Regions from separate parts of the Geobacillus zalihae genome, predicted to be linked through region 2. Evidence: riboswitches for the same ligand, from Rfam matches in the RefSeq annotation. Region 2 holds a riboswitch; each other region holds the start of a gene.
The links. Region 2 has a riboswitch for S-adenosylmethionine ahead of QWV57_RS02290 (phosphoadenylyl-sulfate reductase). Riboswitches for the same ligand answer to the same signal wherever they lie in the genome.
Positions count from the first base shown of each region.

Region 1 (9,619 bases), 240 kb from region 2:
AATGGGGCCGCCATATTAAACGCATGCGCCTCGTGTATAGACGAAAAATGGAGCACTTAACATCACTGCTGCGAAAAGCATTTGGAGATATGATCTCCATTATTGGCGAACAGTCCGGTTTATACGTGTTAATCAAAGTTCAGTCGGATTGTACAGAAGAACAGTTGCTTCAGCGCGCCCTATCGTGTGGGGTAAAAGTGTATCCCACTTCGCGCTATTTTGTGAACCAACAGCCGGACCAACCCATGATCAAGATCGGTTTTAGCGGCTTGTCGCTCGAGGATATTGAGCTTGGAGTCCAACTGCTCAAAAAAGCGTGGTGTTGACGACGACTTCAAGGAAAACGACCCTCTTTTTACACAAGCTCCCGGAGTCCCTGTCTTGGCGTGTATTTTTGATCGGTTTCTAATGTCACGTTAATTTTAAATATTTACTTTTTTTCTTTTTTTGTATAATGCAATTAAATACAGGAAAAGAAAGGGTAGAAAAAAATGATCACCGTGCAAGACGTAAACAAAATCTATCCGCCAAACCGCCAAGTATTACATGGTGTCTCTCTCGAACTGGTTGAAGGGGATCGGCTTATTCTGTTAGGGCCGAATGGAGCCGGAAAAACTACTTTAATAAGGTGCATCATCGGGCTTACCGCACCAGACAGCGGCAGCATCTATGTCAATGGAGTGGATGTTGTCCGCCATCCAGATGAAGCACGCGAGTCGATTGCGGTCGTATTTGAAGAAGCTGACAACTCCTATTCCTATTTAACTGTTTTGGAAAATCTCTTATACTTCGGCTTGCTGAACAAATGGAGTCGTGCTGAAGCAAAACGAAGAGCCGAACGAATGATGGCCGTGTTGAATCTAACCCCATACGCTGAGCGTCTTACCCAAACCCTTTCACGTGGGATGAAACAAAAACTGACATTTGCGATCGCCTTAATGAAAGGAGCGCCGTTTTTGTTCCTTGATGAGCCGACTCTTGGCCTTGATGTGGAGTCGCAGCATCCTATCCGCACCATGTTAATGGAAGAAAACCAATGGTGGAAAGCCGTTCTCATCACCACCCATGACATTCCTTTTGCCCACGCCGTTGGAAATAAGTTTGTCTTTATCCAAGACGGAAAAATCGTTTGGAGTGGCACAAAAGAACATTTTTCAACTCCAGCCGACCTTGAAACTCATTTTTTGGCCGCTGTTCGTTCCAACCTATCCGCCTAAGGAGGTGAGTCGGTTGTCCCCGCAAATTTTGAATGTAGTATTGGCTTCCTTTTTGAAAAAAAGGGCAGAGTATCGTCGGTATTGGTTCGATTTTACCGTTGGACTTATCATTAAATTTGTCTTTTTTCTCGGTACGCTGTACGCAAGCCCAATACAGACCGGAAAAGAAGCGACGGTCAAACTGTTCGGTTTCAGCCTTTGGTACTTAAGTGCTCATTTGATCTCGAAGCTCGGCAACACGGTGATCGAAGAAGCGTATCTCGGCACCGCCGAGCAAGTGCTTTCCACCAAGACTGCTCCATGGAAAATTTTGATCAGCGTAGTGATCGCTGAAATCGCGTTATCGTCCATGTGGGTGACGCTCTTTTTCATTTGTGCGGCTTTGATGATCGGATTTTCCGAAATTCTCTCGGGAATCGCATCCATGATAACGGAGATCGTCATCTTTGGCGGCGTCAGCCTCATCGGGATGACGGGAATCGGCGTGTTCATTTTAGGGCTGTCCCTTCGCTTAAAGCAAGTGGGAGCCGTTACCGAGGTGCTGCTTTATTATTTATTGATCTTCTCAGGATTTTTTCTATCTTCGAATGTATTGCCGACAGCGTTTCATATTCTCAACTGCTTTTCTCCTCTTTCTTGGGCCGTGCAAGGAGTGAATGAAGGATGGCCCGTATTCTTTCCTGCTCTCGGTATCTCGCTATTCTGACTGGCCATGGGCTCATTGGTCTTGAAGCAACAATGGCATTGGGCGAGAAAAAATGGAAAAATCGGAAGCTACGTCTAAAAGAGTGGACGTTATCCCTCACCTTTTGCACCCTTTCGGCGAAAATCGAGAGGATGTTTTCGCGACCATGCCGAATGAATCCTCGGCACTCAGGGAAAGCAAAGGAGTTTTCATAACACGGACATCTTGCGCGAAGAGAGCTCTCTTTATTCCGACGCCGGCTGCGAACATCAGTTGATCAACACGGGCAAAGAAGCGTGCCGCTATGATCAGATTATTCACTCGCCTGCTTCGAAAACATGACCCATAGTCATGTCCGCCCCAGGCGTTGCTTTTTTTTGCCGTCACATAGAAAGAAATCACCGCATCGACGGCGAATAAAAGAGATGGCATTTCTTTGACGGAGGTGTGTGAATGAACATCGGCCAAGAATATTTGCGAGTGGTGCGCGCGCGCTTTCTCGACATGAAAAAGACCGCCGAACAGGCTATGGACCAATGTTCGGAGGAACAGCTGTTCCATTGCTTTCATGAGGAGACAAACAGCATCGCCATCATTGTCAAACATATGAGCGGAAATATGGTGTCGCGCTGGACAGACTTTTTGTCATCGGATGGGGAAAAACCGGACCGAAACCGCGATGATGAGTTTATTAACGACTTCCATACGCGCAAAGAAGTCATGGATTGCTGGGAAAAGGGGTGGTCTGCTTTCTTTCAGACGCTGAACGAACTGCAAGAAACGGATTTGTTGCGGACGGTCACGATCCGCGGCGAACCCCATTCCGTCATCGAAGCCATTGAGCGGCAAATGTACCATTATTCGTATCATATCGGGCAAATCGTCTATATCGCGAAACAGCTGAACGCAAACAACTGGAAAACACTGACCATACCAAGAAATCGAAAAACAACATAGGCAACTCCTTACTCGAATCATCTTGCAAACGCCATCCACCCCTCGGAACCGTCAGCCGATAAAGGTGGATGGCTTCTTTTTGTTGCTTGTTGTTCCTTCCCAATCCTATCGCTTATCGGGATCACGGTCAGCGCCTTGAAAGTTTCACAATACCGACCAACAAACAAACCATCCCCGCTCCCCACGCCATCCCCGCCTTGCCAAGAAGGAGGGAGATTTCTTCGGATGCCTGCGCATGGGTAAGATCAAAGGAAATCGCCTTCAGCGCAAATGAAACAGCCAGAGACAGCAACAAGAAATGGGCCAATATCCACAGAAACACTCGCCCTTCTCGATTCCTTCGCCAAAGAAAAACGATTGTCACAACCGCGATCAACATCACAACCGAAAAGCCGCCGATGAGCATATCCATCACATTTTCTTCCATAGGCAAATGATTGGGCAACGTTCCCACCTCCTCTTTTTCATCATATCATGTCTTTCTATTCTTCTTCCCTGCGTCCGATCCCTTCTTGTATGTGAAGCCGCCCATGGGCTTCTTCGTTCCCGCGTGCTAGGGAAGCGGCGCAACCCTTTACGCAAACGACAAGCAGGCGCCCATCTCCCTATTACAGAGGGCGGCGCCTGCTCTGATTGTATAGATGCAATGTAAAGCTTTAACTTTACCGGTCATTGCATCCGATTGTCGAGTGACCGAACAACGCCGCTTAAAGACCCAGGAATGGGTCTGTGAAGCGAGTCGTTGTTCGGTCTTCCGTCACGCTAAAGCGTGACGGAGGCAAGCCTGTGGCTTGTGCCTTCGACAGTCAAAAATGGATAAGCCACTTTTTCGTCAAGGATATGTGAAACGATTTCGTTGCATCTATATGGTTACTTTTGCTGCATCTTAAACTCCAAAAACAGCTCGTTGTAGTAGGCGAGCATGTGTTTTCCTAAGTTTTCGTACACTTCGAGATGCCCTGCTGAATCCAAATCGGGGTAAAAGCGCCGATCGCCCGCGATGTCTTTTGGCAAATAGCGAAGCGCCTTTTTATTCGGCGTCGAATAGCCGACATACTCGGCGTTTTGCGCCGCGTGTTTCGGGTCGAGCATAAAGTTGATGAACGCGTGCGCTCCTTCGATGTTTTTCGCTGTTTTCGGAATGACCATGTTGTCAAACCATAAGTTGGAGCCTTCTTTCGGCACGACATAGTCGAGCTTGTCGTTTTCGGCAATGATTTCGGCCGCGTCGCCTGACCAGACGACGCCGATGGCCGCTTCCTCGTCGGCGAGAAGCAGCTTGATTTCATCGCCGACAATCGCCTTCACGTTCGGCATAAGCCGGTCGAGCTTCCGCTTCGCTTCTTGCAAATGGGCTTTGTTCGTGTCATTCAGCGAATAGCCGAGGCTGTTCAACGCCATCCCCATCACTTCCCGCGCCCCGTCGACAAGCAAAATTTGATTGCGCAAGCTTGGATCCCATAAGTCGTTCCAGCTCGTCATTCTTTTGCCGCCAAGCATCTCGCGGTTGTAGACGATGCCGACCGTTCCCCAAAAATACGGCACTGAATACCGGTTGTGCGGGTCAAACGGCAAGTTGAGAAACCGCGGTTCGATATATTGCAAATTGGGAAGCTTTCGGTGATCAAGCGGCAGAAGCAGCTTTTCCTCGATCATTTTGCTGATGGCGTAATCGGACGGAACGGCGACATCAAACGTCGCCCCGCCTTGGGCGATTTTCGCCATCATCGCCTCGTTGGAATCGAACGTTTGGTAAATCACTTTCCACCCTGTCTCTTTTTCAAACTCTCGAATGAGCGCAGGGTCGATGTAATCGCCCCAGTTGTAAACGGTCACCGTTTTGCCTCCGCCGTACCCTTCCGCTTCGTTCAACCGGTGGGTGATGAACATGAGGACGAACGCCGCGATAAACACGGCCGCAAACCCTTGGACAAGCCGTTTCACCTACTTTCGCCCCCCTATCCCGTACATTCGGCCGCCTTTTTGGCTGAGCACATAATAACCGATGACAAGCAGCATCGTAAATAAAAATAACAGCGTCGACAGGGCGTTAATGGACAGCGAAATGCCTTGGCGCGCCCGCGAATAAATTTCCACCGACAGCGTCGAGAATCCATTTCCCGTGACAAAAAACGTCACGGCGAAGTCATCGAGCGAATACGTAAGCGCCATGAAAAAGCCCGCCCATATGCTTGGCGCCAAAAACGGCAGCACGACGCTTGACAGCACTTGCCAAGGCCCTGCTCCTAAATCTCTAGCCGCATCAATCAGCGTCGGGCTCATTTCCTCGAGTTTCGGCAGCACCATCAACACGACAATCGGCACGCTAAAAGCGATATGGGACAACAGCACAGATGTAAACCCTAGTTGAATGCCAGCGATCGTAAACAACAGCAAAAACGAAGCGCCGATGATGACGTCTGGGCTGACGATCAGCACGTTGTTGAGAGCGAGAAGAGCGTTTTTCGTTCGCTGCCGCTTGACATAGTAAATGGCGAGCGCCCCGATGACCCCAAGTATGGTCGCGACCGCCGCCGACAGCAGCGCGATGACGATTGTATTCAAAACGATGATGAGCAAGCGGTCGTCGGACAGCACGTCGCGGTACCACTTCAACGTGAACGATTGAAAATCGTGCATCGTCCCGCCGCTGTTGAACGAATAATACATCAAATACACAATCGGCGTATACATCACGGCAAACACGGCTAACAGGTACACACGTCCCCACCAATGCGTCCGTTTCATCGGCTTCCCTCTTTTCTTCCACTTCCTGTCAGGCCGACGATGACCGCCATCGCGATCATTAACACAACAGCGATCGTCGCCCCCATTCCCCAGTTTTGGGTGACAAGAAAATGCTGTTCAATGGCGGTGCCGAGCGTAATGACGCGGTTGCCAGCGACAAGGCGCGTAATCATAAACAACGACAACGACGGGATGAACACCGCTTGGCAGCCGGCCTTCACCCCACTAAGCGTGAGCGGGAAAACGACGCGGCGGAACGTCGTCCACGCTGAAGCGCCTAAATCGCGGGCGGCATCGACAAGCGATGGCGGCAGCTCCTCCAGCGCGTTGAAAATCGGCAGCACCATAAACGGAATAAAAATGTACACCGACACAAACACAAAACTGAAATCGGTAAACAACAGCTGCCGCGCTCCAATGCCAAGCGTCTGCAACAGGGCGTTGGCCAGCCCGTACGTGCCGAGCAGCCCTAAAAACGCATACACCTTCAGCAGCAAATTCACCCACATCGGCAAGATGAGCAACAACAGCCATAACTGCTTGTGCCTCGTCTTTGTCAGCCAATAGGCGGTCGGATAGCCAATCAACAGCGACACAAGAGTAATCAAAAACGCGTACCAAAACGAATACGCCATCATTTTTAAATAAATGGGCGTCAACACGTTTTCATAATTCGCCACCGTCCAATGTCCGTCTATATCCAAAAACGATTCATATAATAAAAAGACGATCGGAGCGATGACAAACAACACCAACCAAATGCCATAAGGGATTAAATACCAGTTTCGCCACGCCCGTTCCGTCATGCGCCCTCATCCTCCCTTTCGACTCGCATGACGTGAATCGCTTCCGGTTCAAAACGGAGGCCGACCGTTTCCCCGACTTCCGCCTTTTTCGTCGAATGGACAAGCCATTCGTTGCCGTTTTCGTCATAGCCGCAAATTTCATAATGGACACCGCGGAATAAGAGCGAATCGACGCGGATGACGATCTGCCCGTCTTCCGGCGCCGCGAGCTCCAAATCTTCCGGGCGGATGACGACATCGACCGGTTCGTTTGGCGCGAAGCCGCGGTCAACACACGCAAACTGTTTGCCGGCAAATTCGACGAGGAAATCGTCGATCATGCGCCCCGACAAAATGTTCGATTCCCCGATGAAATCGGCGACGAATCGGTTGATGGGCTCGTCGTAAATGTCTTTCGGCGTCCCGAACTGCTGAATTTTCCCTTTATTCAGAACAAAAATGTAATCGGACATCGCCAGCGCTTCTTCTTGGTCATGCGTGACAAAAATAAACGTAATGCCCAATCGACGTTGGAGCTCACGCAATTCATACTGCATTTCCGTGCGCAATTTCAAATCCAAGGCTGACAGCGGTTCATCCAAGAGCAACACCTCAGGTTCATTGACAATCGCCCGGGCAATGGCGACGCGCTGGCGTTGGCCGCCGGACATCTCTTGAATGCGGCGGCGCTCATAGCCTTCCAAGTTGACAAACCGGAGCGCTTCGCTCACTTTTTGGCGGATGTCCGCTTCTTTCATCTTTTTCACGCGCAAGCCAAATGCCACGTTTTCAAACACATCGAGGTGAGGAAACAACGCATAGTCTTGAAAGACAGTGTTGACTTGCCGTTTGTTCGGCGGGACGTTTTGAATCGGCTTCCCGTGGAAATAAATCGTTCCTTCCGTCGGTTCGATAAACCCGGCAATCAGCCGCAAAATCGTCGTCTTCCCGCACCCTGACGGGCCAAGCAGCGTATAAAACTTCCCGCGCTCCATCGCAAAACTGACGTCATCCAATACGACCGTTCCGTCGTATTCCTTCGTCACTCGCTCGAAGCGGATGATCTCTTCCCCGTTCACTTCCAGCCCCCCGTCTTCTTGATGTTCACTATTCCTAATTAGAACATAGGAGAGTGGAAAGTGCAACGGAAAAATATGCTTTCCGCCATGTCGGCGACTAAAAAACAAAAAGCGGCTGACTATTCCGCAGAACAGCTTCCAATTTTGCCCGCAATGCGGAAAGCCGCTGTCTCATTGATCGTTTTTTCAAATTTCCTTGCTTCACCGTATTGAATAATTTCGAAAAATACATTAAATTATATAGTAATCATCAAAACGTCACCGCACAATTGCATACCGGCATTCTTATCAAGAGAGGGGGAGGGACTGGCCCGGTGAACCCTCAGCAACCTGGCCCGCGGCCAAGGTGCTAAATCCAGACAGGCGGAAGCCTGGAAGATAAGAAGAAGCGAATGAAAAGTCTTCTTCTTATAGAAGGCTTTTTTCTTTTACTACGGAGAAACGGGGGAATCGAACGTGGGATTGCTGGATGAGTTGAAAGAGCGCATTCTCATCGCCGACGGGGCGATGGGAACGCTTTTATATTCGCACGGCATTGACCGTTGTTTTGAAGAATTGAATCTATCCAATCCAGATGAAATCGTCCATATTCATGAAGCGTATATCGCCGCGGGCGCCGACGTCATTCAGACGAATACATACGGCGCCAACTATGTGAAACTCGCCCGCTACGGCCTTGAAGATGAGGTGCCGGCCATCAACCGCGCGGCGGTGCGGCTCGCCAGGCAAGCGGCGAACGGGCGGGCGTACGTGCTCGGGACGATCGGGGGGCTTCGCACGTTAAACAAAAGCGTCGTCACGCTCGAAGAAGTGAAACGGACGTTTCGCGAGCAGCTGTTTGTCCTGCTGGCTGAAGGGGTTGATGGCGTGCTGCTCGAGACGTATTACGATTTGGAAGAGTTGGAGACGGTGCTTGCCATCGCCCGCAAAGAAACGGATTTGCCGATCATCGCCCATGTGTCGCTCCATGAAGTCGGCGTCTTGCAAGATGGCACGCCGCTCGCGGACGCCCTTGCTCGCCTAGAGGCGCTCGGGGCCGATGTCGTCGGACTGAACTGTCGTCTCGGTCCATATCATATGCTTCGGTCGCTCGAGGAAGTGCCGCTGCCGAAGCAGGCGTTTTTGTCGGCGTATCCGAACGCGAGCCTCCCGGATTACCGCGACGGCCGGCTTGTCTATGAAACGAACGCGGAATATTTTGAAGAGGCGGCCAAAGCGTTCCGCGATCAAGGGGTGCGCTTGATCGGCGGGTGCTGCGGCACGACGCCGAAACATATTGAGGCAATGGCAAAGGCGCTCGCCGACCGGACGCCGGTGACGGAAAAAACGGTGAAGCGGCGCGCGGTGCCCGTATCGGTGCAAGCCGAGCGGTCCGCCCCAACTCCGCTTCCCGAGCTCGCCCGCGCGCGCCGCTCGGTCATCGTTGAACTCGACCCGCCGAAAAAACTCGGCATTGACAAATTTCTCGCCGGAGCGAAAGCGCTCCATGACGCCGGCATCGATGCGCTGACGTTGGCCGACAACTCGCTTGCTACGCCGCGCATCAGCAACGCCGCCGTCGCCACGATCGTGAAAGAGCGGCTCGGCGTCCGCCCGCTCGTGCATATTACGTGCCGCGACCGCAACTTGATCGGCTTGCAGTCGCATTTGATGGGCTTGCATACGCTCGGCATCACTGATGTGCTCGCCATTACCGGCGATCCGTCGAAAATCGGCGATTTCCCGGGAGCGACGTCCGTATATGATGTGTCATCATTCGATCTCATCCGCCTGATCAGCCAATTCAACGAAGGATTATCGTACTCGGGCAAACCGCTCGGGCAAAAAACGAACTTCTCGATCGGTGCGGCCTTTAACCCGAACGTCCGCCATTTGGATAAAGCGGTCGAGCGGATGGAGAAAAAAATTCAATGCGGGGCTCACTATTTCTTAACCCAACCGGTTTACTCGGAAGAAAAAATCGTGCAAATATACGAAGCAACGAAGCATCTCGACACGCCGATCTACATTGGCATTATGCCGCTTGTGAGCGCGCGCAACGCCGAGTTTTTGCATCATGAAGTGCCGGGGATCACCCTGTCGGACGAGATTCGCGCCCGCATGGCCGCTTGCGGCGACGACCCGGTGCAGGCGGCGCGCGAAGGGATC
Region 1 is NZ_CP129217.1:686,197-695,815, reverse strand. Features, by position in the region: gene pdxR (MocR-like pyridoxine biosynthesis transcription factor PdxR) at 1-326, shown strand, start outside; gene QWV57_RS03555 (ABC transporter ATP-binding protein) at 492-1,217, shown strand; gene QWV57_RS03550 (ABC transporter permease) at 1,231-1,923, shown strand; gene QWV57_RS03545 (DUF1572 domain-containing protein) at 2,356-2,859, shown strand; gene QWV57_RS03540 (hypothetical protein) at 2,987-3,304, opposite strand; gene QWV57_RS03535 (ABC transporter substrate-binding protein) at 3,730-4,803, opposite strand; gene QWV57_RS03530 (ABC transporter permease) at 4,804-5,607, opposite strand; gene QWV57_RS03525 (ABC transporter permease) at 5,604-6,413, opposite strand; gene QWV57_RS03520 (ABC transporter ATP-binding protein) at 6,410-7,471, opposite strand; gene QWV57_RS03515 (hypothetical protein) at 7,532-7,684, shown strand; SAM riboswitch class I at 7,754-7,856, shown strand; gene QWV57_RS03510 (bifunctional homocysteine S-methyltransferase/methylenetetrahydrofolate reductase) at 7,928-9,619, shown strand, end outside.
Region 1: linked by a shared signal. The riboswitch ahead of QWV57_RS03510 (bifunctional homocysteine S-methyltransferase/methylenetetrahydrofolate reductase) and the one ahead of QWV57_RS02290 (phosphoadenylyl-sulfate reductase) in region 2 are both predicted to bind S-adenosylmethionine.

Region 2 (9,619 bases):
ACTCAGTCTGCCTGATGCTGGAATGGGAGGGTTGCGCCGTGGGGTATCCGATTGTTCTTCATGTGCGCGGCCGCCGCGCGGTCGTTGTCGGCGGCGGGAAGGTGGCGGCAAGGAAAATTCATGGATTGTTAGAGGCAGGGGCGGAAATCGTGATGATTGCGCCTGAAGCGGAGCCGGAGCTTCAAGCGTTGGCCGCGGGGGGGATGATCGTTTGGAAGAAAAAGCGGTTTGACCCAGACGATTTGGCGGAGGCCTTTTTGGTGATTGCCGCGACGAATGATCGCAAGGTGAATGAAGCGGTGGCGCAAGCAGCAACACCCGGTCAACTCGTAAATGTCGTGGACGACCCGGAGCGATGCGATTTTCACGTTCCCGCTGTTGTCCGCCGCGGTCCGCTTACCATTGCCGTGTCGACCGGGGGGGCAAGTCCGGCGGTGGCCCGCCGCATTCGCCGCCAGCTTGAGGAGAAGTATGGCGAAGAGTATGGGCCGTATCTTCAGTTTTTGCAGCGGGCCCGCGACGTTGTATTGCGCGAAGTGGAGGACGCTGAGGGACGGAAGCGGCTGTTTCAGGCGCTCGCTGCTGATTCTTTCCGGCAGCGCGGCCGATGGGATGAAGAGTTGGCCCAGCTATTGGCGAACGAAAAAGAACGAAATGGGGAAAGAGGGAAAGAGCTATGAACATTCCGATGTATATTGTCGATGCGTTCACTGACCGGCCGTTTGCCGGCAACCCGGCGGCCGTCTGCTTGTTGCCGCAGCCGGCCCGTGATGAGTGGATGCAGCGTGTTGCCGCAGAAATGAATTTGTCTGAGACGGCTTTTTTAGTTCCACATGAGGGCGGCTATCGTCTGCGTTGGTTTACTCCTAAAGCAGAGGTTGACTTGTGCGGCCATGCAACGTTGGCGAGCGCCCATGTGCTGTGGGAGCGCGGGGAACACCGCCGAGATGAAGCGATTGCCTTTTTCACGAACAGCGGGGTGTTAACGGCTGTCAACAACGATGGCTGGATTCGGCTTGATTTTCCGAATGAAGCGCCAATGTTGGACGAGTCGCCTCCTGCTGCGCTTGTTGGTGCCTTGCCAGCTGAACCGCTGTTTATCGGGCGAAACCGGTTTGACTATTTAGTGGAAGTTGATTCAGAACGAATCGTGCATGAGCTGCAGCCGGATTTTCACTTGCTTCAACAAGTGGATGCCCTCGGTGTGATCGTAACAAGCCGCTCGATGACGGAGGGAGTAGACTTTGTATCGCGGGCTTTTTTTCCAACTATTGGTGTTCCTGAAGATCCAGTCACCGGCTCGGCGCACTGCTGCCTTGGGCCGTATTGGGCGGACAAGCTTGGGAAAACGACGTTAGTCGGCTACCAAGCTTCAGCCCGCGGCGGCATTGTGCGGGTGACGATGGCGGGGGAGAGAGTGCATCTGGAAGGAAAAGCGGTCACTGTGCTGAAGGGGGAATTGGCCGAAGAAGCGTATGTTTGGCTATAGATGAAGATAGCAGCTGCCTGGCCGGACAGCGATGTTTGCATGCGTTTGGACAATGGGATCGCACCCAATAGGAAAATAGGGGGGGCGGAACAAAGCGCCCCCACCCAAATCGGTGTCCGACCGCTTAATCATCCCACCGATACGTCCAAAACCGCTCCGTTTTCAGCCAGGCAAGCGCATCGCCGCGCTTGGAGGCTGCCTGCATCAGCCCTTCGGTTTGCGAACGGTGGGCGCGAATGGCGGCCAGCTTCGTCTCGATCACCGAGCTGACATCGCGCACGACATCCGGCTGGCCAAGGTCTTGTTCGCAGTTTTTCGCAAACGCAACGCAATGGACGGTTGGCCGTTCTTCTTTCGGCCAGCGCTTTAAGGCGCGGATGACAGCGGCTCCACACGCGTCATGATCGGGATGGACGCTGTAGCCGGGGTAAAACGTAATGACAAGCGATGGATTCGTTTCCGCCACGATGGCGGCGATCCGGTCAGCCAGCTCTTCTTCATCCTCAAACTCGACCGTCTTGTCGCGATAGCCGAGCAGGCGCAAATCATGAATGCCAAGAATGCGGCATGCTTCCTCCAGTTCTTGCTTGCGGATGTGTGGAAGCGTTTCGCGGTTGGCAAACGGAGGCACGCCCATATTGCGCCCCATTTCGCCGAGCGTTAAGCAAACGTATGTCACCGGCGTGCTGTTTTGCGCATGCTCGGCAATCGTTCCCGACACGCCGAACGCTTCATCGTCCGGGTGGGGAAAAACAACGAGCACATGTCGTTCATTCAACGGAACTCCCTCCTTACACAAACGGTTCGTTGCTTAGTTCGAGAGCCACGGCCAATTTCCCTTGATCATCATGGCCTGCTAGCAGCAACTGTCCTTTTTCTGTCCATTCCCAATGGGTCAGCCCTTCGGCGTACACCCAGCCAAGATCAAGCTTCAGTCCGACGCGATATGGCCCAGGGCCGGTAATCTTGCCGCGGGTGAAGCGAATGCAGGCGTTGCGGATGTAGGCGCCGACGGAATAAAAGCCATCGTTATGATGGGAGGCGTATGCTCCGTTCGTCGTTTCCAAATGAATATATACGTCGCGATTGGCAAAACGATTCAGCGCCTCTTGTACGGCGGCCGTGTCGATCGGTTGCAAGCGGCTCCCTCCTTGCTGTTTGTTTTTCTATTATTGTACATGACCGAGGCGTGTGAGCGGAACTATTTCGACTTCTATTGTATAATAAAAAAAGAGACACATCTTGGACTCATCCGCACCTACAAAGCGTTGAATGATGATTCAACGAAAGAAGGGTGATGATCGATGGGGTTTCAAGGCAATGGTGTCACGGTGTTGAATTTTGACGGCGTGTACCGGCCGCAAAAGCGGCTGTTTCAGTTCCCGCACGAATGGGTCGATCTCGCCGACGTGCCGGAGACGAATTTGTATTGCAGCGAAGCGGCGCTTGCTGAAATTGAGCGGCGGCTTGAGCGGCGGCGGAAGCGCGGGGCGGTGCTGATCGGCAGCGGCAACTACCATTATGTCACGTATTTATTGCTTAAAGAAATCAACGAACCGTTTATGCTTGTGCTTTTTGACCGCCATACGGATGCTGAAGGAGGGGATGATGTCATTTCGTGCGGCTCATGGGTCTCCTATGCACTTAAGCATCCGCGGCTGCAAAAAGTCGTGATCGTTGGCCCAACTGCTTCTTCGCATCAACTCCGTTTATCTCCGAAAATGACTGTTCTTCCATTTGATGATCATGATGAATGGCCAAAAGCGCTCATCGAGGCCATCCCGACCGGAAGCATCTATATCAGCATCGATAAAGACGCTCTTCGTCGCGAAGACGCGGTCACGAACTGGGATCAAGGAGTGATTCCGCTATCCCGGTTGCTCGCCTGCCTGCGGTTGCTTTTATTCCATAAAAAAGTGCTCGGCGTGGACATATGCGGCGAATACCCGCCCTCCGCTGTCGACATGTTCGACCCGCTTTGTCGCGAAGCGCGGGGAAAAAATGAGCAGGCGAACATGGCCATCTTGGAGACATATTTCCACTATGCGGCGCCGCATTTGCGGCCGACGTAATCGAGCGGCGAGAAGCGTGGGAAAGGCAGAACCGCTTTTGGTTTGGCGATCAGAAAAGCAAGGAAGACGCTGTCCCTTCGGATTTTGGCAAGCGAGCCGGCGCTTCTGCCGGCTCGATGGCCGAAAAAGCCGGGAAGGCCGCTGCTTGAGGGGATGAGCCTAGTTGTCAAAAGCCGCTCCCGTACATAATGCGAAATTGTTTTTCATCGGAGCGGACATCGCGCGGCTCGATGTGCATGCGGGCGACTTTGGCAAACATCGTTCCGGCTTCAATGGTGTCCAAAAAGAGTTGAAGGGCGCTTTCATCCCCCTGAACTTCCATTTCCACTGTTCCGTCATCATTGTTTTTCACCCAACCGGTCAGCTGCCGTTTTAGCGCTTCGTGTTGGACGAAGTATCGAAACCCGACGCCTTGCACGCGCCCTTCCACGATGACATGAACTCTTTTCACGCCGATGAGTCCTCCTTCATCACGGTTGTTCTGTTTCCATCATATAATAGATGAGGCGGAAAGTACATGAAAAGAGGAGCTTGATGGTTCAAGCTCCTTTTTTTACGGATGATAGCGATAATACTTGTTGTTGAATGAGCAGCACAAGCCGCGGGTGATCGCCTAGGTAAGAGCATAAATGCCACTCTTTGTCGGAAACAGAGAACCCCTGCAACTTCCGTTCGATCGTTTTCATTAAGACGCCGGTAAACAATAAGTACGGGACGACAAACACACGCCGATACGCCGATGCATGGGCCCGTTGGAGCCCTTCATCAAGCGTCGGGCGGATGGCAGCGAGAAAACAAACGTCCACGTGCGGCACGTTCGTTTTTTCTTTTAAAAGCGCAGCGATGGCGGACATGTCGCGCTTCGTGTCTGGATCACTGCTGCCGCGGCCGACAAGAAGGATCATCGATTCGCCGTCAAGCGGTGCGGACTGTTCGCTGATGCGGTCGATCACGATGTCGATCATCGCTTCATGGACGCCGAACGGAGCGCCGCAGAGGATATCAACGGACGGATGGCGCCGTCTCGCGATGTCCAATGCCGCTGGAATATCGTGTTTGGCATGCCCTGCAGAAAGAAGGAGAAGCGGAACGACGATGACGCGTGTCGCCCCTTGGGCGACACAACGGTCAACGCCGGTGACAATGTCCGGTTCCGCGAGCTCGACAAAGCATAGCTCTTGAATCGGAATATCGATGACCCTCCGGCACTGTTCGACGAAACGCGCCGCTTCATGGCGCGCGGCGGCAATGCGGCTGCCGTGGCTGACATATAAAACAGCTTCCATCGCCATCGCCTCACGATGTTGCCTCAGCGGCTGCCGATGACGCAAGCAACCGTTCGAACCATTGAATGTTGGCCCGCAGCCGGACGACGTCTCCGATCATGATCATGCTCGGATTTTGGATGTTTTCTTTGGCGGCGATTCCGGCGATCGTCGCGAGTGTGCCGGTGACGGTGCGCTGAGCCGTTGTCGTTCCCCATTCGATGACCGCCGCCGGCGTCTCCGGCGCTTTGCCGTATTTCATCAGCTGGCCGCAAATGTATGGCAAGTGATGAACCCCCATGTAAATGGCGATCGTATCGATGCCTTTGGCGAGGCTTTCCCATTTGATCTCGTCACGACTTCCGTCGCGCCGATGCCCGGTGACAAAGGCGACGCTTGAGCTGAACGCGCGATGGGTGACAGGGATGCCGGCGTAAGCCGCCGCCGCGATGGCGGAGGTGATGCCGGGAACGATCTCAAATTCGATCCCATGTTTGGCCAGCGCCTCGGCCTCTTCGCCGCCGCGCCCGAACACGAACGGATCGCCGCCCTTTAAGCGGACGACCGTTTTTCCTTTTTTGGCATGCCAGACGAGCGCATGGTTGATCGTTTCCTGCTGCATGGCATGGAAGCCGGGCAGCTTGCCGCAAAAGATGAGTTCGGCGTCCGGCTTGGCATATGAAAGCAACTCTTCATTGATGAGACGGTCGTACAAAATGACATCCGCCTGCTGGATGCATTTTAATCCTTTGACGGTAATGAGTTCCGGGTCGCCGGGGCCGGCGCCGACAAGATATACTTTGCCCATCGTTGTTTCAGCCCCTTCGTGCATGATTCAGCCAGCCGCCGGAAAACGGCATGGATGCTCGGCTGCTTTTATTGTAAATGGTCTGCCTTGGGATGAAAACGACCTTGTCAAATGACCTCCCGTTCTTTTTTGGCAGAGGACGGGGGAATCAGTCTGTTTTCGCATCCGGGATCATTCCTCGCTCGCGCAGGTAGGCGAGCACTTGCTCGACACATTCGTCAACCGAATAACGGTGTGTTTCGATCGTCAGCTCCGGTGCTTCCGGCGCTTCGTACGGCGAGTCGATGCCCGTAAATTCACGGATTTCCCCGCGGCGAGCTTTTTGATACAGCCCTTTCGGATCGCGCTTTTCGCATTCTTCAAGCGGGCAGTTGACGTAAATTTCGATAAACTCGTCTTCTTCGACTAAGCGGCGGACGAGCGCCCGGTCTTCGGCAAACGGCGAGATGAACGCCGTCAGCACAAACTGGCCGCTGTCGACAAACAGCTTTGCCACTTCGCCGATGCGGCGGATGTTTTCCGTCCGGTCGGCGGCGGAAAAGCCGAGATCTTTATTGAGCCCGTGCCGGATGTTGTCGCCGTCTAAGACATAATTCTGAATGCCGAGCTCAAACAGTCGTCTGGAGACGGCATTGGCCACCGTCGATTTGCCGGAGCCGGACAGCCCGGTGAACCAAAGGATGGCGCTATGATGGCCGTTGCGCTTGCGACGATCTTCTTTTGTGACCGATGTGTGATGCCAAACGATGTTCGTGCTCATCGCCATCCTCCTTTAGCGCGCTGACGGGGCGACCGTTTCGCGTTCTTGCAGCCCTTTGATCAAGACGGCGGCCACTTCCGGGCGGCTGAACGTGCTCGGCGGCACTTGGCCGTTGCGCAGCATTTCACGAACTTTCGTGCCGGAAAGGACGACATGGTATTTCGCGTCATGCGGACACGTTTTTGTCGATGCCATCCCTTCGCATTTCGTGCAGTAAAAGCTATGTTCGAAAAAGAGCGGCGTAATGCCAAGCTCTTCAGCCGTAAAGTTCAAGAAGATTTTTTGCGCATCATACGTACCGTAATAATTGCCGACACCAGCGTGGTCGCGGCCGACGATGAAGTGCGTGCAGCCGAAATTTTTGCGCACCATTGCGTGGAAAATGGCTTCACGCGGACCGGCATAGCGCATCGCAGCTTGGAAGACGCCGAGGAAAACGCGGTCTTTCGGGTAATAGTTTTCCAGCAGCACTTGATAGCTTTCCATCCGGATGTCAGCCGGAATATCGTCCGCTTTCGTTTCGCCGACGAGTGGGTTTAAAAACAGGCCATCAACGATCTCGAGCGCGCATTTTTGAATGTATTCATGGGCGCGGTGAACCGGATTGCGCGTTTGGAAGCCGACAACGGTGTTCCAGCCAAACTCAGCAAACTTTTTCCGCGTTTCCGCTGGATCAAAATAAAACGCGGCGAATTGGCCTTTGTCGGTCCGTTTGACAAGCGTAATCTCCCCGCCGACATACACATCCGGCTTTTCAAACAGTTTGCGCACGCCTGGGTGGGCAAGTTCATCCGTTTTATAAACGAGCTTCGCTTCTTTCGTTTTGTCCGGGCGGTAAATGTCAGCAATCTCAATGACGCCGTAGACGTCGCCACGATAAACGAGTTTCGCCTTATCGCCGACGGCGAGCTCTTTCGCTTTTTCTTCTGTTACCGCGAGCGTGATCGGAATGCTCCAGACGGTGCCGTCAGAAAGACGCATGGTTTCAACAACCGCGTCGTAATCCGTTTTCGTTAAAAAACCAGTGAGGGGGCTGTAGGCGCCCGTTCCGATCAGCTCCAAGTCGCTCAGTTCGGCTTTGGAGAGCTCGATCGTTTTGGTCGCCTCATCAAGCGGATAGTCCGGATTCCAACGATTGATCAATGTGCCGCCATGCGGGATGCTTACGCTCATGTTCATAACCTCCTAGATTGATAGATGTTGTGAAATGCCGCTGCCATGTTCATGAGGCAAGCGCTCTTTTTTTAGGCTAATGACGCCAAGCAGACGCTCAAGATGGCGATGACCGTATAGACGTCGCTGTCAAACAGTAGCTTGACGATTCGGAATGGCGTCCGATTCATCAGCGACGCCTATCGAGGCCGCCGCGCCGCTTGCCCCGATGTTCATGGCGAAGAAAAAGGATGCGATCAAAGCAATGGCAAGGAGCATGTCAATGTTCTCTCCTTAGGCGAGATGGAGACCGCATTCCGTCTTTCCTTGGCCAGCCCAGCGCCCGGAGCGCAAGTCGTTCGGATCTGTAGCCGGAGCGGTGCACGGGGCGCAACCGATGCTCGGGTAGCCGCGGTCGTGGAGCACGTTGTACGGAAGGCCGTGTTTATACACGTAATTCCAAACGTCTTTCCACGTCCAGTGAATGAGCGGACAAACTTTAATCGAACGGAACTTGTCGTCTTTGTTAATGTACTCGACATGCCGCCGCGTCGGCGATTGCTCGCGGCGCAAGCCGGAAATCCACGCCGTCACCCCGGTCAGCACCTCGCGCAGCGGAATGACTTTGCGCAGCTCACAGCATTTGTTCGGGTCGCGTTTCCATAACTCGTCGCCAAACTGCGCCTTCTGTTCTTCCAACGTCAAGCGCGGCTGCTTCATCACGATGCGAAGCGACGGATATTTTTCTTTCACTTTCGCGATCGTATCGTATGTCTCTGGAAAATGCAGACCGGTATCCAAAAAGACAATTTCGGCGTTCGGTTTGACCCGAGAGATGAGATCAATCAGCACAATCCCCTCGATGCCGAAGCTGCACGCGTATACGATCTCATCGCCGTATTCGCGATACGCCCAGGCCAGGACGTCAAGCGCCCCTTTTGTTTCATTATCGGACGGAAAAGACGGTTTTTCCGCCGTTTCCCACTGATCATACGTGAGCATCGGTTTCTCCTCCTCACAAAATCAAAGAAAATCCACGTAATTAGTCGGATATATAGCGGCCAAACGGCAATTCGGCGGCAAAAATCCTTCCTTGCATGAATCAGAAAGAGCGGGAGAAAGGGAGCCCCTTATTTTACTAAAGATCTTCTTTAGCTGGAATTGGCACTTTGCTATAGGCGGCAGGTTGTCGGAGTTCATTGAGCCCATTCCTCCCTCACTCTCGAGCAACGTATGCAACGCATGTCATTTAATTGATTAAAATTTTAGCACAATTGACGATAATGTCAATCATAGTTTTTCGATAGGAATTGTTTTTATACGAAACAGCTGCATTGCCTGCCTAACAGCAGATGGGAGCGTTATTTTTTGCGCAGGCTTCCGAGCTCTTCGACAATCGCCTGCATTTCGCTTGGGCTGAACGTCTCGCGTTTCATCACCATCTCGTAAATGTCTCTCAACTCATCGTACCATTCCTCGGAAAAATGGGACGGCTTGATGGCATCCAAGTTCAGCACTTTCAACTTTTGCTTCAACTGTTCGATCATGTAGGCGACGTTTTCCGCCGACCGTTTTGATAAATCCATTCGTTTACTCCTTTCATGGCAAGTTACTATGTATTGTACCATAGGTGCAGGAAGAATGGGGAGAGATTGCATGGCTTGCTTTTCTGATGAAAAACGGATGATGTGGTAAAATGTAGGTGCACATGCATAGTGCCAGTCTAAAAGGTTGGTGAAACACCGCGTTTTCTTCAAAATGGTTGTCGTGAACGCGCGCAAGAGTTGTTGGCCCATTCGCACACGCTCCCCCGCTGGAGTTGTTTTGTCGTGACATCCCCGTCCTTTTAGGGCCAAAAAGGGCTAGATGAAAAGAAATGAAGGAAAACTAACGGTGGAAAGCACCGTGGACATAGAGAGAGGGGTGGCTGTTTGGATGATTAAAGTGCTGTTTGTTTGTCTTGGAAACATTTGTCGTTCGCCGATGGCGGAAGCGGTCTTCCGTCATTTGGTGAAAGAGCGGGGGCTTGACGGTCTGATTGCCGTTGATTCGGCGGGAACAGGCAGCTGGCAT
Region 2 is NZ_CP129217.1:446,568-456,186, forward strand. Features, by position in the region: gene QWV57_RS02240 (precorrin-2 dehydrogenase/sirohydrochlorin ferrochelatase family protein) at 39-680, shown strand; gene QWV57_RS02245 (PhzF family phenazine biosynthesis protein) at 677-1,489, shown strand; gene bshB2 (bacillithiol biosynthesis deacetylase BshB2) at 1,614-2,267, opposite strand; gene QWV57_RS02255 (YojF family protein) at 2,281-2,628, opposite strand; gene QWV57_RS02260 (arginase family protein) at 2,794-3,561, shown strand; gene QWV57_RS02265 (acylphosphatase) at 3,728-4,012, opposite strand; gene QWV57_RS02270 (sirohydrochlorin chelatase) at 4,101-4,847, opposite strand; gene cobA (uroporphyrinogen-III C-methyltransferase) at 4,858-5,634, opposite strand; gene cysC (adenylyl-sulfate kinase) at 5,783-6,394, opposite strand; gene sat (sulfate adenylyltransferase) at 6,407-7,567, opposite strand; gene QWV57_RS02290 (phosphoadenylyl-sulfate reductase) at 7,841-8,548, opposite strand; SAM riboswitch class I at 8,674-8,778, opposite strand; gene QWV57_RS02295 (DUF1128 domain-containing protein) at 8,908-9,132, opposite strand; gene QWV57_RS02300 (low molecular weight protein-tyrosine-phosphatase) at 9,482-9,619, shown strand, end outside.

Region 3 (9,619 bases), 420 kb from region 2:
TTCGCCACGAGCGAGGCGAAAAACTGCTTCGGCAGCTGTTCAAGCAGTTCGGAAAAGGGAAATTCGATCGTCATCGTCCACACCTTCTCAAAAATTCTTGAAATTCTAGTGCAACATCATATATCGTAAAAAGCAAAATGTAAAGCAAAATTTTTTCGAGGTGAAAACTCATGACGATCCGCATCGCCTGCCTCCAGCTTGATATTGCGTTTGGCGACCCGAACGAAAACGAACGGCGCGCGGAAAGCGCCATTGAATCGGCCGTCAAGGACGGCGCGAATATCATCGTGCTGCCAGAGTTATGGACGACCGGCTACGATTTGACGCGCCTGGATGAAATTGCCGACGAAGGCGCCGAACGGGCGAAGGCGCTCGCTTCCCGATTGGCGCAAACGTACGGCGTCCATTTCGTCGCTGGTTCGGTCGCCAAAAAAACAGCCGCCGGCGTGACAAACACGATGATCGTGGCCGACCGTCATGGCCAAATCGTCGGCGAATACAGCAAGCTTCACCTGTTCCAATTGATGGATGAACATTTGTATTTGCAGCCGGGAAACGAGCCAGGCTTGTTCTCGCTTGACGGGCTGCCGTGCGCTGGGGTCATTTGCTATGACATCCGCTTTCCGGAGTGGATTCGCGCCCATGCTTTGGCTGGGGCGGAAGTGCTGTTTGTCGTCGCCGAATGGCCGCTTCCCCGCCTGCACCATTGGCGGACGCTCTTGATGGCGCGGGCGATTGAAAACCAATGCTACGTCGTCGCCTGCAACCGGGCTGGCCGCGACCCGAACAACGTCTTTGCCGGCCATTCGCTCGTCATCGACCCATGGGGCGAAGTGATCGCCGAGGCGGACGAGAAGCCGGGCATTCTCTCGGCCGACATCGATCCCGCGCTCGTTGCGGACGTCCGCGCGCGCATCCCGGTGTTTGCCGACCGCCGGCCGCACGACTATGAAACGGCAAAAAATTTTTTCAAAACGTATTGACAATCGATTGGCCGACCATGTATCATTCGAATCAAGCAACCAAACAATTGAGAACATCGTGAAAATTCCCGAAACTGAATACAAGAAATCGGTACTCTTATCAAGAGTTGGCTGAGGGAATTGGCCCAATGAAGCCCAGCAACCGACCGTAATACTATCGTGAGATAGGGCGCACGCCAAGGGCGGCGCCGGAAGCGTCATGCTTCCGCAGGGCACGGTGCTAAGTCCAACAGAAAGACCGATGTCTTTCTGAAAGATAAGAGGCGCGAAGAACGAATGAATCTTCAAGCCTCTTTCCGTATGCGAAAGAGGCTTTTTCATTTGCCGGAAACGCCGAGTTTTAGCGCGCGTCAGAACCGGCATTTGAAAACGAGCGAAATGAAAAAAGGGGGAACAAGGCAATGACCACTGTTCAAACATCGGTTTACGAACCGCTGACCGAACCGAAGGCGGTATCTCTCGCTGTCCGCCTCGGCTTATTCCGCGACGGGGCGCCTCTTTTGTGCCGCGAGATCGGCGACGGCAACTTGAACTTAGTGTTTCATATCGTCGACCAAGAAACAAAGCAAGGCGTAATCATCAAACAAGCGTTGCCGTACGCCAAAGTGGTCGGCGAAAGCTGGCCGCTTACGTTAAAGCGCGCCGTCATCGAAAGCAACGCGCTGCGCACGTTTGCGAGCTATGTGCCGCAATACGTGCCGAAAGTCTACTATTCTGACGAATCGCTCGCCATTACGGTGATGGAAGACTTATCCCGTTTGCAAATCGCCCGCAAAGGGCTGATCGAAGGGAAAACGTATCCGCTTTTGTCCCAGCATATCGGCGAGTTTGTCGCCAAAACGGCATTTTATACGTCTGACTTCGGCATGAACCAGCAAGAGAAAAAGAAATTGGCGCAAAGCTTCGTCAATCCGGAACTGTGCAAAATTACCGAAGACCTCGTCTTCACCGACCCGTTTTTTGACCACGAAACGAACAACTTTGAAGACGAATTGCGCCCAGACGTTGAAGCGCTTTGGCGCGATGACCGACTCCACCTAGAAGCAGCAAAGCTGAAGCGCAAGTTTTTAACCGAAGCCGATGTGCTCTTGCATGGCGATTTGCATACCGGCAGCATTTTCGTAAGCGCCGACGAAACGAAAGTGATCGACCCAGAATTCGCCTTTTACGGTCCGATCGGGTTTGACCTTGGCCAATTTTTCGCCAATTTGCTGTTAAATGCGTTGTCCCGCTCTGAATTAGAGCGCCAACCGCTCTTTGACCACATCGACCGGACATGGGACGTCTTTGCGTCCGTGTTCTCAAACCTTTGGCGCACCGAGAGCGTGGAAACGTACGCCGCGACGCCGGGCTTGCTCGAGGACGTGCTCCGGCACGCGTTCATCGATGCTGTCGGCTTTGCCGGCTGCGAAGTCATCCGCCGGACGATCGGCCTCGCCCATGTGGCGGACCTTGACGGCATCGAGCACAAAGATGAACGGCTTGTTGCCAAACGGCATGCGCTCCGCCTCGGCCGCCGCTTGATCATTGAGCGGGCTGAGCTGACAGGAACGGATGGCTTCCGCCGGCTGCTCGCCGAAACCAAGCAGTAATGCCATTCGATCCGGCCCGCCGGCGACGGGCCGGACAAACGAACAACGCCAAAAGAAAGGAAGACAGCAATGAGCACATTTGCCATCCCGCGCTCAGTCGAATGGCGCGAGACGCATGTGACGATTTTAAACCAACAAAAACTTCCAACAGTCACGGAATATATCGACTTGCACACCATTGAAGACGTATATGACGCGATCGCCACGCTGAAAGTGCGCGGCGCGCCGGCGATCGGCATCACTGCCGCCTATGGCTTGGCGCTCGCCGCTTCGAGCTATGACACCGAGTCGGTCGATGAATTCCGCCGTCGCTTGAAACGAGATCGTGACTACCTAGCCAGTGCCCGGCCGACTGCCGTCAACTTGTTTTGGGCGCTCGATCGGCTCGTCACCGCTGCGGCCGACGCCCTTTCCGTCAACGAGGCCAAAACGACGCTCGTCCACGAAGCGATTCGCATTCAAGTGGAAGATGAGGATGTGTGCCGCCGCATCGGCGAATACGCGTTGTCGCTCTTTCGTCCGGGCGATCGGGTGATGACGATCTGCAACGCCGGCTCGATCGCCACCGCCCGCTACGGAACGGCGCTCGCCCCGTTTTATTTGGCGAAAGAAAAAGGAATTGAACTATCCGTTTACGCTCTCGAGACGCGGCCGGTGTTGCAAGGGGCGCGCCTGACCGCTTGGGAACTGATACAAGCGGGCGTTGATGTGACGCTCATCACCGACAACATGGCAGCGCAAGCGATCAAGGCGAAAGGCATTGGCGCCATCATCGTCGGCGCCGACCGGATCGCGCAAAACGGCGATACGGCGAACAAAATCGGCACGTTCGGCCTGGCCTTGCTCGCGAAGTCGTTTGACATTCCGTTTTACGTCGCTGCGCCGTTGTCCACGATCGATTTGACGACGAAAACAGGTGCGGACATCCCGATCGAAGAGCGCCATCCGGATGAAGTGACCCACATCGCCGGCGTACGCATCGCCCCGGAAGGCGTCAACGTATACAATCCGGCGTTTGACGTAACGCCAAACGAACTCATTACCGCGATCATTACCGAAAAAGGCATCATTCGCGGCAATTACAACGCAACGCTGCCATCATTATTCACAAAGGAGGAGCAACATGAAACGATTTAAGGCCTTATCTTCCCTTTTTCTTCTTTTCTTTGCCGTGTTCTCCATCTTGACTGGCTGCACACACGAGCAAGATGCCGTGAGCTCCAAGCCAGCCAACGGAGCCAAGACCACGAACAACAAAACGGAAACGACATCCAGCCACTCGACGGCAACAAGCGACGAGCAAGCGGCCATTCCTGAAAAGTTGAAAAAGCCGGTGAAAATCGCCGCCATTATGCAACTGTCCATCGGCACGTTCTCATCGCAATACATCGCCGGCGTCAAAGAACAAGTGCAAAAATTCGGCGGCGAGGTGCAAATTTACAACGCCGACAACGATTTAACCAAAATGGCATCGTACGTTGAGACGGCCATTACGCAAAATGTTGACGCCATTTTGCTTGACCACGGCCGCGCCGATGCGCTCGAAGGCCCGGTGAAAAAAGCCGTCGCCAAAGGCATTCCAGTTGTGGCATTTGACAACGATTTGAACATTCCCGGCGTCACCGTCATCGACCAAGACGACTACAGCCTCGCCTGGAAAACATTAAAAACGCTCGCAGAAGACTTAAACGGGGAAGGCAACATCGTCACGATTTGGGTCGGCGGCTTTACCCCGATGGAACGCCGCCATATCATTTATGACGCGTTCAAAAAACGCTATCCGAACATTAAAGAAATTGCCAAGTTTGGCACGGCGAGCGCCAACACAGCTTTGGACACACAAACGCAAATGGAAGCGATTTTGAAAAAATACCCGAACAAAGGCGACATTGACGCTGTCTTCGCAACTTGGGACGAGTTCGCCAAAGGGGCGACGCGCGCCATCGAGCAAGCTGGGCGCACGGAAATTAAAGTGTACGGCATCGATTTGAGCGATGAAGACTTGCAAATGATCCAAAAACCAAACAGCCCATGGGTGGCGACAACGGCGACGGACCCAGCCGAAGTCGGCCGCGTCCAAGTGCGGTTCGCGTATCAAAAAATCGCCGGAGAAAAAACGCCGAACATTTACTCGCTTGAGCCGCATTTAGTGAAACGGTCCGATCTTCCGGACAAACAAGTGTCGATGAATGAGCTTTCGCAATACATCCCGGGCTGGGGGCAATCCAATGTCGCCATCTCGCCGTGGATGAAAACGTTGGAAGCCCAGGTGAACAAAAAATGAACGGGTTGTCAATGCGGGGCATGGAAAAATCGTTTGGCGCCGTGCGCGTGCTTGACGGCGTGGACTTCGACGTTCGTCCTGGCGAAGTCCACGCCCTTTTGGGCATGAACGGCGCCGGCAAAAGCACGCTCATGAACATTTTGGCCGGCGCCATTCCTCCCGACGCCGGCACGATCACGATCGATGGCGTCAACTGCACCTTTTCGTCGCCGCTTGACGCGAAACGAGCCGGCATCGGCTTCGTCGTCCAAGAGGTCGACACGGCGCTTTTCCCAGGATTGCCCGTTTACGAAAACTTGGCGGCTGATGAGCTCGCTGATGTGAAGAAACAGCCGATCCGCTCGCTGCGCCGGGAAAAAGAACGGGCCGCTGCTCTGCTTCGCCGCGTCGGCCTTGCCATTTCGCCGGCAAAGCTCGTGCGCGACTGCTCGCTCCATGAAAAACAGCTGATCGTGCTCGCCAAAGTGTTGTCATCGAATGCGCGCTACATCATTTTGGACGAACCGACCGCCGCCTTGAGCGAAGCCGAAACGAAGCGGCTGTTTGCCATCATCACGGAACTGAAACAGCAAGGCGTCGGCTTTATTTACATCTCTCATAAACTGAAAGAAGTGCAGGAAATCGCCGACCGGCTGACGATTTTGCGCGACGGCCGCGTCGTCTACCATGGTTCCGCCCTCGGTTTGCCGCTTGAAGACATCGTCCTTCATATGACCGGAACAAGGCGAGCCGCCGCCATGAAACAAACGCGCGCGCATGGAAGCGACATCGCCTTTGCCGTCCGTGGGATCACGATCGAAAAAACCGGCACGACGGTCGATCTTTACGCCCATCGCGGCGAAATCGTCGGCATCGCCGGCTTGGTTGGCGCCGGCAAAACGGAGCTCGCTGAAAGCCTCATCGCCCACCGGAAGACGTCTGGCGAATGGCAACTTGACGGCCGGCGCTATACATTTTCATCGCCGCATGAAGCGATTGCCGCCGGCCTTTGTCTTATTCCGGAAGAACGGCGCAAACAAGGGCTGTTCTTGCCCGAGTCAGTGAAAACGAACTTGACCGTCCGCCTTCTTTCCCGCCTGTCGCGCTGGCAATGGATCAGCCGGGCGAAAGAAGCGGCTGAAGCCGACGGGCTCGTCCGCTCGCTAGGTGTTCATCCGCCGTCAAGCACCACCGTCGTTCGCCACTTGAGCGGCGGCAACCAGCAGAAAGTCGTCATCGGCAAATGGCTGAACACAAACGCGCGTGTTTTTCTATTCGACGAGCCCACGAAAGGAATCGATGTCCACGCCAAACAAGAGGTGTTTTCCATCATCCGTGCTCTCGCCGATGAAGGAAAAACAGTACTATATTTTTCGAGTGAATTTCACGAGCTTCTTGAGGTGTGCGACACCATCTACATCATGGCTGACGGCCGGCTACTCACCCGCCTGCCGGCCGCTGAACTGACGTATGAACAGCTTGTTTACTATTGCAGCGGAGGTGAGATCCATGAGCCAGCCAGCCGTTTCCGCGCCGCCGTCGAAAAAAGCGGCGCCGTTCATTCTTGAATTTTTGTATAAACATGGCACACTGCTTGCCATTTTGGCTGTAATCGCCTATTTTGGCCTGACACAAGACCGGTTTTTCACCTATGAAAACTTCAGCGACATTTTGCGTTCCATTTCCATCGTCACCTTGGTGGCCATTGGCATTACATTTTCGCTCATCGTCGACGGCTTCGATTTGTCGGTCGGTTCGACAGTGAGCTTGGCGACGATTGCCAGTGCGGCGGCGCTTGTCTTGCATCGCCAAGAAATTTTCGTCACCTTGCTCGTGCCGCTGTTGCTCGGCGTCGCCGTCGGGCTGCTTAATTCGTTGTTGATCGTCAAATTCAAACTGCCCGATTTGCTCGCAACATTGGCGACGATGTACGCCATTAACGGCGTGCAGCTCACCTATACGAAAGGGTTTTCGATCTACAACGACATGCCGCTGCCTGATGGCGGCACGGCGCCGGGCAAATTCATTCCTTCCTTTTTATTTATCGGCCAGGGAGAGCTGTTCGGCGTACCGTTTTCTGTCTTGCTTATGCTGTTTGTCGTCATGGCCGCTCATCTGTTTTTAACGTACACGAAACCCGGCCGCCTCTTTTATTTGACCGGGGAAAACCGCGAGGCGGCAAGGCTCTCAGGCATCCCAGTCAACCGCTATCGGACATATGCATACGTCATCAGCGGGTTTTTTGCGGCCTTAGGCGGCATCGTCCTTGCCTCGCGCATCGGCACCGGGCAAGTGTCGGCCGGCGCCTCTCTTTTAATGGACAGCGTCGCCGCCGCCTACATCGGCTTTTCCGTCTTTGGCGCCGGCAAGCCGAACGTCATCGGCACATTGTTCGGCTCGATTTTAATGGGCGTGTTGCTGAACGGCTTGACGATGATGAACGTCCCGTATTACGCCCAAGACATTATAAAAGGCGCCATTTTAGTCGGCGCCCTCGCCTTGTCGCATTGGCAAAAAAAATAACGCCCGATCTCTGCCCCCGTGGATGGCAATCCTCGGGGGCAGACGCGTTTTTCATATAGATGCAACGAAGAAGTTTACCATATCCTTGACGGAAAAGCGGTTTGTCCATTTTCGACTGTCGAAGGCAAGCAACAGGCTTGCCCCGTCACGCCTTGGCGTGACGGAAGACCGAACAACCACCTGCTTCACAGACCCATATATGGGTCTTTAAGCGGCGTTGTTCGGTCGCCCGACAGTCGATCAAATACTTGATAAAAGCTATAAATGGTAAAGCTTCAAATTGCATCTATATAGACAAGCCATCAGCTTCTTTTTCCGCCTGCTCCATTGCAGCATCCGCATACAACGCCTTCCAAACTCTTTGCCTGTTCCACGAACGCAAGAGCGTCATCTACGTAAGCGGCGCTCAAGCTCCAACAGCTTCGCCTTCACATCGGTGCGGCTTCCGGCATAGCCAATGAGAGCGCCGTTTTTGCCGACAACACGGTGGCACGGAACGAGAATCGACAGTTCATTCGCCCGGTTTGCCTGGCCGACGGCGCGCACCGCTTTCGGGCGGCCGATTTGCGCGGCGATGTCAGCGTATGTCGCCGTCTCGCCGTATGGGATGCGGCAAAGCGCCGCCCACACCTCTTCTTGGAAGGCTGTTCCCTTCCACTTCAGCGGCAAGTCAAATGCTTGGCGTCGACCGTGGAAATACTCATCCAGCTGCCTAAGCGCGCGTTCAAGAAGCGGCGACTGGCTTTTGACAGCCGGATGTTCGCCGGCGAACGCGCGCCATTCTTCTGGAAACAGCTCGACTTTGACAATCGCGTCGCCGTCGGAGGCGATGTAAATGTCGCCGAGCAGCTCTGAGCGGTATACTGCATATTCAATCGTCATCGTCGTCCTCTCTTTCCATTCGTTCGATCGGCAGCGTGATATGGAACGTCGTGCCGACGCCGACTTCGCTTTCCACTTCAATTTTCCCTTGGTGCTCTTCTATGATTTTATAGCTGACCATCAAGCCGAGGCCGGTGCCGCGTTCTTTCGTCGTATAAAACGGCTCGCCAAGCTTTTTGATTTTATCTTTTGGAATGCCGCATCCTTGGTCGGTGATGGAGATGCGCACATAGCACCCGGCGCGGGTGATGCGCACCGTAATGTCCCCGCCTTTTGGCATCACTTCGATGGCGTTTTTCAAAATATTGATGAACACTTGCTTCAACTGATTCGGCTCGCAATACACCGGCGGCAGCCCGCGCTCGAAGTCGGCGATGATTTGCACGTTGTGCATCATCGCTTGGGCGCTGATCAAATCGATCGTGTCTTGCATAATTTTGCAGATATCATTTTGTTTGTACTGCACCGCCTGGGGCTTCGCCAGGACAAGAAACTCGGTGATGATCGACTCAATCCGTTTCAATTCCGACATAATGACATTAAAATACATCGAATAGTCGCCGTCAATGCTTCCTTGCAACAGCTGAATGAAACCCTTTAGCGCCGTCATCGGATTGCGGATTTCATGGGCGATGCCGGCGGCCAATTCCCCGACGACGTTGAGCGTATCCGACTTGCGCAGCTGCAGCTCCATCTCCTTGCGCTCGGTCACATCGCGCAGCATCATCATCCCGACGCCGGGAATCACTTCCTTTTTCAGTGAAAACTCAATAATTCTCCCTTTTCCCTCGTCGAAAAATTCGACCTCGCCGCTCGCTTCGCCGGTGCGTTGGCATTGTTGAAGCAGCTTATTGAGCTGGCGGCGCGCCCGCTCCGGAACGAGCTCGACCACCATTCGGCCAAGCAGCGCCTCCTTTTCGACGGAAAAAATGCCGCAGACAACCGGATTGGCGTCGATGATCCGATGCTTGGCATCCCAAAGCAAAATACCATCCATCGCATGATCGAAAATGCTCCGGAACTTTTGCTCGCTTTCGCGCAGCTCGCGCTCGATTTTCCGCCGCTCGCTCACATTGCGGAAAATCGTCAAGTGGTACCCGTCGATCGCTCCTTTTTTCATGGTGAACTCGAGCTGCTTATCCTCACCGTTCGGCATATGAAACGTCAGCTCGTCACGGATTTCCCCTTTGCGCCGGAACTCGCTGAAAATGCGTTTCACCTTTTCGTCCCCATAGTCGACAAAATCAAACAAATTGCGGCGCACAAGCAAATTCAAGGGCAGCTCAAACGTCCGGCTCGCCGCCGGATTGGCGTTCAATATGTAGCCAAAATCGTCCCAAATGAGGATCGCCTCATGCGCTTGTTCGAAAATAGCC
Region 3 is NZ_CP129217.1:866,643-876,261, reverse strand. Features, by position in the region: gene QWV57_RS04550 (pyridoxal phosphate-dependent aminotransferase) at 1-74, opposite strand, end outside; gene QWV57_RS04545 (carbon-nitrogen family hydrolase) at 171-983, shown strand; SAM riboswitch class I at 1,078-1,246, shown strand; gene mtnK (S-methyl-5-thioribose kinase) at 1,385-2,575, shown strand; gene mtnA (S-methyl-5-thioribose-1-phosphate isomerase) at 2,645-3,712, shown strand; gene QWV57_RS04530 (sugar ABC transporter substrate-binding protein) at 3,699-4,859, shown strand; gene QWV57_RS04525 (sugar ABC transporter ATP-binding protein) at 4,856-6,406, shown strand; gene QWV57_RS04520 (ABC transporter permease) at 6,348-7,361, shown strand; gene QWV57_RS04515 (methylated-DNA--[protein]-cysteine S-methyltransferase) at 7,749-8,243, opposite strand; gene QWV57_RS04510 (PAS domain-containing sensor histidine kinase) at 8,233-9,619, opposite strand, start outside.
Region 3: linked by a shared signal. The riboswitch ahead of mtnK (S-methyl-5-thioribose kinase) and the one ahead of QWV57_RS02290 (phosphoadenylyl-sulfate reductase) in region 2 are both predicted to bind S-adenosylmethionine.